One region of the Bacillus sp. HSf4 genome, then DNA from elsewhere that is predicted to be linked to it. Evidence: riboswitches for the same ligand, from Rfam matches in the RefSeq annotation. Region 1 holds a riboswitch; the other holds the start of a gene.

Region 1 (3,957 bases):
AAATTATTGATCCGGAAAAGAGATTTCCGCGTTGTTTTGTTATATAATTTCAAATGATACTCTAATTGTAATTATGAAACTTTGAATATGCTAAAAAAGTTAAGGACTAAAGTACTGGTGGGAGTGTACTCGAATGGCAGCGTTGTTTAAATTTTTTCAGCACCCTGGGGTCAGGCGTTTTTTTGTTTTTGTTGTTTTGGCGGGCGTTTTATATATGTTCCGAAGCATGATGAATCTGATTTTGCTCACATTTATTTTTACGTTTTTAATGAACCGTTTGGAAAGTGTGATCAGCAGCTTTTTAAATCGTTTTATAAAGGTCAGCCAGAAACTGATCGTATCCTGTTTATATGCGGCTCTTGCCATCGGGCTTTCAATTGGCGGGGTCATGTATTATCCCGTGATCGTCATACAGATTCAGCAGCTTATTAAACAAGGAAAATATATCGCGTCACACCCTGACAGTATTCCTTTTCTTGATATGTTCACAAATATCTTCGGCGATTTCAACCTGACACACTATATGGAAAAAGGACTGAACTTTATCTATACATACATTACGGATATCGGCACCTTCGGCTTGCAAGTGCTGATGTCGTTAATTCTCAGTATGTTCTTCCTGATTGAAAAAGATAAAGTGATGAGCTTGATGAATAAATTTAAAACGAGCAAGGTCGCCGTTTTTTATGAGGAAATCGCGTTTTTTGGAAAAAAATTCACGAGAACGTTCGGCAAAGTGCTGGAAGCGCAATTCATCATTGCGACGATTAATTGTGCGCTGACGACAATCGCTCTCGGGATTATGGGGTTTCCCCAGCTTTTCGGCCTGGCGGTCATGGTGTTTTTCCTCGGACTGGTTCCTGTCGCCGGTGTTGTGATTTCCCTCATTCCGCTGAGCATCATTGCATACAGCATTGGAGGGATCGCCTATATCGTCTCACTGGTGCTGGTCATTATGATTGTCCACGCGATCGAAACTTATTTTTTGAATCCGAAATTGATGTCTGCAAAGACAGAGCTGCCCATTTTCTTTACGTTTATCGTGCTGATTTTCTCCGAACATTTTATTGGGATTTGGGGTCTGATCATTGGGATTCCGATATTTGTCTTTTTACTGGATATACTTGATGTTACAAATAAGGAAGAAAACCGAACCGCGAAATAGCATATATTTGTAAATTCGAAAAGGTGGTTTACATATTTCGAATTTTCAGGTATAACTGTTATATAACGATATAAAGCCACACGTTTAATCCTTTTGTAGGAGTGGGGGACCCGATCATTTGGGGTGAATTTTTTAGTTCAAAGGAACTGAAAGACGGACATCTCTTCGTCCGAACCCGTCAGCTAACCTCATCAACGTGAAGAGAGTCATGTGGAACCAATTGAAATGGTAAAAGCCCGTGGGAGATCTCTCATGGGCTTTTTTTAGAAAGGGGAGGCATCAATATGAAGTTAGCTACAAAGATTATCATCGGTTTGTTGCTCGGTGCGGCGGTCGGCATTTTGTTGAATGTCACGTCACCGGATTTGTTCAGCAAGCTTAATACATTTTTATTCGGGCCGCTTGGCACGATCTTTTTAAATCTGATTAAAATGCTTGTCGTTCCGATTGTTTTCTTCTCTCTCACTTTAGGGGTAGCAGGACTCGGAGATCCGAAAAAACTGGGGAGAATCGGAGCGAAGACGATTGGGTACTTTTTGACGACGACTGCGGTCGCCATCATCATCGGACTTATTTTGGCATTGGTCATTCAGCCTGGTAAAATTGGAACTTACGACACAAGCGGTGCGGAATATTCGGCAGAGAAAGCGCCGAGCGTTGCTGAAACGCTCTTGAATATCATTCCGACAAACCCTGTTCAGGCAATGGCTGAAGGGAATATGCTGCAAATTATCGCATTCTCCATTTTAGTCGGGCTCGGGATTACGATGCTTGGAAAAAAAGCGGACGCCCTTCTGAAAGTGGTCGAACAGGGGAATGACTTGATGATGTTCCTTGTCAACTTTGTCATGAAGTTCGCGCCTTACGGAACGTTCGGCTTGATCGCGGGTGCAATCGGAAGCCAAGGTTGGGATGCGATCAAAGCGATGGGGCTTTATATGATTGTCGTTGTGCTTGCCCTGTTCATTCATGCGATCGTCACATACGGATCAACGGTTGCTTTAATCGCAAAACGAAATCCGATTACATTCTTTAAAGATTTTTCAGAAGTCATGATTGTGGCATTCAGTACGTCAAGCAGTAACGCGACACTGCCTGTTTCCATGGACGTCGCCCAAAGAAAGCTGAAGGTTCCTGAGCCGATCTCGAGCTTTGTTCAGCCGCTCGGCGCTACGATCAACATGGATGGAACGGCGATCATGCAAGGGGTGGCGACAGTCTTTATCGCTCAAGTGTACGGTGTGGATCTGACTTTGACCCAGCTGTTGACAGTTGTTCTGACAGCGGTGCTTGCAAGCATTGGTACGGCGGGGGTTCCCGGCGTCGGATTGATCCTTCTGGCGATGGTTCTGCAAACGGTTGGTCTTCCTGTTGAAGGAATTGCCCTAATATTGGGAATTGACAGATTGTTGGACATGATTCGGACTGCTGTCAATACAACAGGGGATGCGGCCTGCGCTGTCATTGTCACCGAGACGGAGAAAAAACACGGCAAAATCGAGGCGCCTCATACAGAAGTGTCCATGTAAATCAAACATGCTATAATCAAACAGTGCCTGTTTTTAGGCACTGTTTATTTTTTGGGGGAAAAAGAGGAGGAAGCCATGACAAAGCATCCTGTTTTACATATAGAAAGCGTCAGCAAAAATATGGACGGCCGAAAGATACTGCATGATATCCACTTAAAAGCGTATGCCGGGGAAATCATCGGTTTGCTCGGTCCGAACGGCTCGGGAAAAACGACGCTCATCAAATTGATCACCGGTTTGATCAAAAAAAAGAGCGGCTCAATTATCATCAACGGTTTTCCGATTGACCGCCAATTTGAAAAAGCGATTCAAGCCGTCGGGGCGATCGTGGAAAACCCCGAATTTTATCCGTACCTATCAGGCTATGAAAATCTGAAACATTATGCCAACATGCATGCCGGCATCACTCGGGAAAGGTTGGCGGAAGTCGCCGCCAGGGTCGGGCTTGAAGCTGCGATTGATGATAAAGTGAGAACCTACTCGCTCGGAATGAAGCAGCGCCTCGGAATTGCCCAGGCGATTCTCCACAGGCCGAAGCTGTTGATTTTGGATGAACCGACAAACGGATTGGATCCGGCGGGAATGAAGGATTTTCGCGAACATTTGCGGGAGCTTGCACAGGCGGAGGGAACGGCTATCCTGTTTGCCACTCACCTGCTCAAAGAAGTTGAAGATCTCTGCGCCCGGGTTGTCATCCTGCAAAAAGGAAAGATCAAATCGGAAGTCGGCTTGAGGAATACCGACGAAAAGCAGGAAAAAGCGCTTTTCGAAGTTGAGCCTCAGCAAAAAGCGCTGCAATGGCTGACAGAACATGGGTTTGAAGCGCGTTCCGAAAAAGGACGGCTGGCCGTCAAAGTCGCGAAAGCGCAAATACCGGCTGTGAATCAAAAGCTTGTCGAAAACGGGATCGACGTCTATTCGATCGCTCCGTTTAAGCACTCCCTTGAGGATGAATATATGGCGCTGACGAATGGAATGGAAGAGGGGAATACCGATGTTTAAACTGATTCAAAATGAGCATGTCAAACTGCTGAAGAGAAAGGTGACATTCGTTGCGCTGGCGCTGACTGTGGCGCTGCAGTTCCTGCTTGCACTGGTGACCAAAAGGATACTGATGGGCGCGGGAACCGATGACCATTTCATCGGCTATTTCTCATTTGCCCCAAACCTCAATATTCTGCTGCAGGTACTCTCAATTGCCGTGGCCGCTTCGATCATCTCTTTTGAATACGATAAAAAAACGATCAAATTTTTGCTGATCCG
Region 2 (3,957 bases), 2.2 Mb from region 1:
CACTAATCAGGAGGTCAATCATGACTGCAAAACATTTACAAGATCGAATCACTTTGCATAACGGCAAGGACATGCCCTGGTTTGGGCTCGGTGTATTTAAGGTGGAAGAAGGGCCTGAGCTGGTTCAGGCGGTCAAAACGGCGATTGCCCACGGCTATCGCAGCATTGATACGGCGGCAATCTACGGAAATGAAGCAGGAGTCGGACAGGGAATCCGTGAAGGGATCAAGGCGGCCGGTATTTCAAGAGATGATATATTTGTCACATCAAAAGTATGGAATGATGATTTAGGCTATGAGTCTACCATCTCCGCCTATGAAGCGAGCCTTGAAAAATTGGGGCTTGATGCGCTGGATTTATATCTGATCCATTGGCCTGTCGAAGGGCGGTATAAAGAGGCCTGGAGGGCGCTGGAAACCCTTTATGAAGCAGGGCGCGTGAAAGCGATCGGAGTCAGCAATTTTCAAATCCACCATCTCGAAGATTTGTTGAAGGATGCCAAAATCAAACCGATGATCAATCAAGTCGAGTACCATCCGCGCCTGACACAGAAAGAACTTCATTCATTTTGCAGCGTTCACGGGATTCAGCTTGAAGCTTGGTCTCCGTTAATGCAGGGGCAGCTGCTCGACCATCCGCTTTTACAAGACATCGCCAAAAAACACGGCAAAACCGCTGCCCAAGTTATATTGCGCTGGGATTTGCAAAACGGCGTCATCACGATTCCGAAATCAACCAAACCGCAGCGGATTGCGGAAAACGCGGATATATTCGATTTTGAGCTGACACAAGAGGAGATGAGGCAAATTGACGGGTTGAATGAGAACACCCGCGTCGGCCCTGATCCTGACAATTTTGACTTTTAAGTCATGACACCGTTCGATGGTCGAACGGTGTTTGTTGTCCAGCTTTTTCACAATTGCGTTTTAGAAAAAGTGAGATTTTTAAAGAAAAGAGACGAAAGTATGAAATAAAGTATGATAATAGAGGGATAAAAGGTGAATATCGTCATATTTGACCACTTATGAAACTTTACACTTCTGTTTTACGGGCGTAATATAAATCTCATCAAAAAACTGAATAAAATTTCCAATTTACGTAACCGCTGAATTCCAACCGGAAGCGGGGGAACCAATTTTTTGTGGCATGCCACTTGGGGTGAATCCTTTTTCAAGGTAAGGTGACTCTTTGCACCTGAATCCGACAGCTAACCTCGTAAGCGTTTAAAGAGAACCCAAATACGTGCGGAAAGCACGGTTTCTTAACTGTGCCTAAAAAAAGCCGTAAGAGGTTTGTTCTCTTGCGGCTTTTTTTCATGCCTTCAAAACAGAAATGAGAGGAGGTGAGTAAACGTGCGTGATATCGTGATGCTGGCTGTGACCGCATCTTTAACGGCGATGCTGCTTTTATTGGTGAAGTGGGCGGGAAAAACGACTGATCATTCATAGAGAGGGTGAATCCAAATGATATGTCTCTTTGCCATAGTGATCGCCATGTTTGTTTATTTAACCTATGCTTTGTTGAATCCGGAAAAATTTTAACTGGGGGTAAAAGAAAATGACATCGCTTTTGTCGATCTGTTTCATTCTGCTGATCGCATTGTCGGCGGCTAAACCGATGGGGCTTTACATAGCTAAAGTGTTTGATTACGCTCCGTCTCAAATCGACCGTATTTTTCTGCCGGCTGAACGTCTGTTTTATCGAATTGGCGGTGTGAAAACGGAAAATCAATCATGGAGGAAATACGCTGTCTCCCTTGTTTTGACCAACACGGTGGTGATTTGCACGGTCTATCTCGTTTTCCGCCTGCAAGGGGTATTGCCTTTCAATCCGACAAACGTTGCGGGTATGGAGCCGACGCTTGCCTTTAATACAGCCGTCAGTTTTATGACCAATACGAATTTACAGCATTACAGCGGTGAAAGCGGTCTTTCTCTGTTGTCGCAAATGATCGCCATTACCTTTTTAATGTTTGCGGCGCCTGCCACCGCCCTCTCTGCAGCGATGGCGATGATTCGGGGGCTTGCCGGAAAGCCGCTCGGCAATTTCTTTGTCGATCTGATTCGCTCTATCACCCGGATTTTACTGCCGATCTCCGTTGTTGCGGCCCTTGTTTTTGTCGGTTTAGGGGTACCTCAGACGCTCAGCCCGACCGCCACAGCCCATACGCTAACCGGAGGGGAGCAGACGATTTTGCGCGGGCCGGTCGCTTCTTTTTTATCCATCAAAGAACTGGGAAACAACGGAGGAGGGTATTTCGGGGTCAACTCTTCCCATCCATATGAAAATCCAAATGGATGGAGCAATGCGGTTCAAATCTTGTTGATGCTTCTCATCACCATTTCACTGCCGTTTACCTACGGGAAAATGGTAGGGAACAAAAAACAGGGACGGATCCTTTTTGTATCGGCCGGTCTTTTGTTTTTAATCGCCGCCGGTGCAGCCTTTATGACGGAATCGGGAGGAAACACCGCTGTCAGCGAGCTGGGGATCAGCCATGATGAAGGCAGTATGGAGGGAAAAGAAGTCCGTTTTGGAACATTGAATTCAGCCTTTTATGCGATGGTCACCACCGCAACTGAAACGGGTGCGGTCAATACGATGCACGATACGCTGGCGCCTCTCACAGGGCTTATGGCATTGCTCAACATGATGCTGAACACGGTTTTTGGCGGAATTGGTGCCGGATTTATGAACATGCTTTTGTATGCGATGGTCTCCGTTTTTCTCTCCGGTTTAATGGTGGGGAGAACACCTGAGTTTTTAGGCAAAAAAATTGAAGGAAAAGAAATGAAGCTCATTGCTGTCACGCTGCTGATTCATCCCCTGTTGATTCTAGGGGCGTCAGCGCTTGCAATGTATACACAGGCCGGGCAAGATGCGATCTCAAATCCCGGTTTTCACGGGATCAGCCAGGTTTTATATGAGTATACATCCTCAGCCGCGAATAACGGTTCCGGCTTTGAAGGACTGGGAGATGCCACACCATTCTGGAATATAACAACCGGGATTGTGATGTTCATCGGCCGTTATTTCTCAATCGTCACATTGCTGGCTGTCACGGGATCTTTGTTGAAAAAACAAGCCGTCCCGGAAACGACCGGCACATTCCGGACGGATACAAGTCTGTTTGGCGGCATTTTTGTTGCCTCGATTTTGATTGTCGGAGCACTCACCTTCTTTCCTGTGTTGGTGTTGGGGCCGGTTGCAGAGTTTTTAACATGATGATAGGGGGGCTTTATCAATGAACGATTTGCCGATCGTTTCAGATTCGGTTCGCAAGCCAAAGCGTATGATGGACAAAACAATCATAAAAGCTGCGATCAAAGATGCTTTTTTAAAATTAGATCCGAGACGTATGGTTAAAAATCCGATTATATTTATGGTGGAAGTTGGTTTTTTGATTGCCGTTCTGCTTTCCATTTTTCCGCAGTATTTCGGAAGCGCGGCGGCTCCTTGGTTCAACCCGGCAGTTTCCGTGATCTTGCTTTTTACGGTTTTGTTCGCCAACTTCGCTGAAGCATTGGCTGAAGGAAGGGGAAAAGCGCAGGCGGATTCTTTAAAACAGACGAAAAAAAGGATCTGGGCCAATAAAGTAATGGATGGCAGAAGCGAAAAAGTGTCATCAGACGATCTGCGAAAAGGGGATATTGTCATTGTATCCCAAGGTGAAATGATTCCCGGAGACGGCGAAGTGATCGATGGTCTCGCCTCCGTTGATGAATCGGCCATTACAGGTGAGTCCGCCCCGGTTATCAAAGAAGCGGGTGGCGATTTTAGTTCTGTCACGGGTGGGACCCGCGTCATCAGCGATTCGATTACAATCGAAATCACAAGCGATCCCGGTGAAACCTTTTTGGATCAGATGATTGCCTTGGTCGAAGGAGCGGAAAGGCAGAAAACCCCGAATGAAATTGCCTTGAACACCGTGTTAATGAGCTTGACCATCATTTTTCT

What was found. A riboswitch is a leader RNA that binds a small molecule or an ion and turns the genes downstream of it on or off. The one in region 1 is predicted to bind cyclic di-AMP.
Region 2: it holds a riboswitch for cyclic di-AMP, as region 1 does, so the genes downstream of both, kdpF (K(+)-transporting ATPase subunit F) here and P3X63_RS02990 (dicarboxylate/amino acid:cation symporter) in region 1, are expected to answer to the same signal.

The regions. Positions count from the first base shown of each region.
Region 1 is NZ_CP120679.1:602,531-606,487, forward strand. Features, by position in the region: gene P3X63_RS02985 (AI-2E family transporter) at 134-1,165, shown strand; cyclic di-AMP (ydaO/yuaA leader) riboswitch at 1,237-1,376, shown strand; gene P3X63_RS02990 (dicarboxylate/amino acid:cation symporter) at 1,450-2,694, shown strand; gene P3X63_RS02995 (ABC transporter ATP-binding protein) at 2,770-3,696, shown strand; gene P3X63_RS03000 (ABC transporter permease) at 3,689-3,957, shown strand, end outside.
Region 2 is NZ_CP120679.1:2,869,343-2,873,299, reverse strand. Features, by position in the region: gene P3X63_RS14825 (aldo/keto reductase) at 21-866, shown strand; cyclic di-AMP (ydaO/yuaA leader) riboswitch at 1,094-1,238, shown strand; gene kdpF (K(+)-transporting ATPase subunit F) at 1,464-1,541, shown strand; gene kdpA (potassium-transporting ATPase subunit KdpA) at 1,558-3,225, shown strand; gene kdpB (potassium-transporting ATPase subunit KdpB) at 3,245-3,957, shown strand, end outside.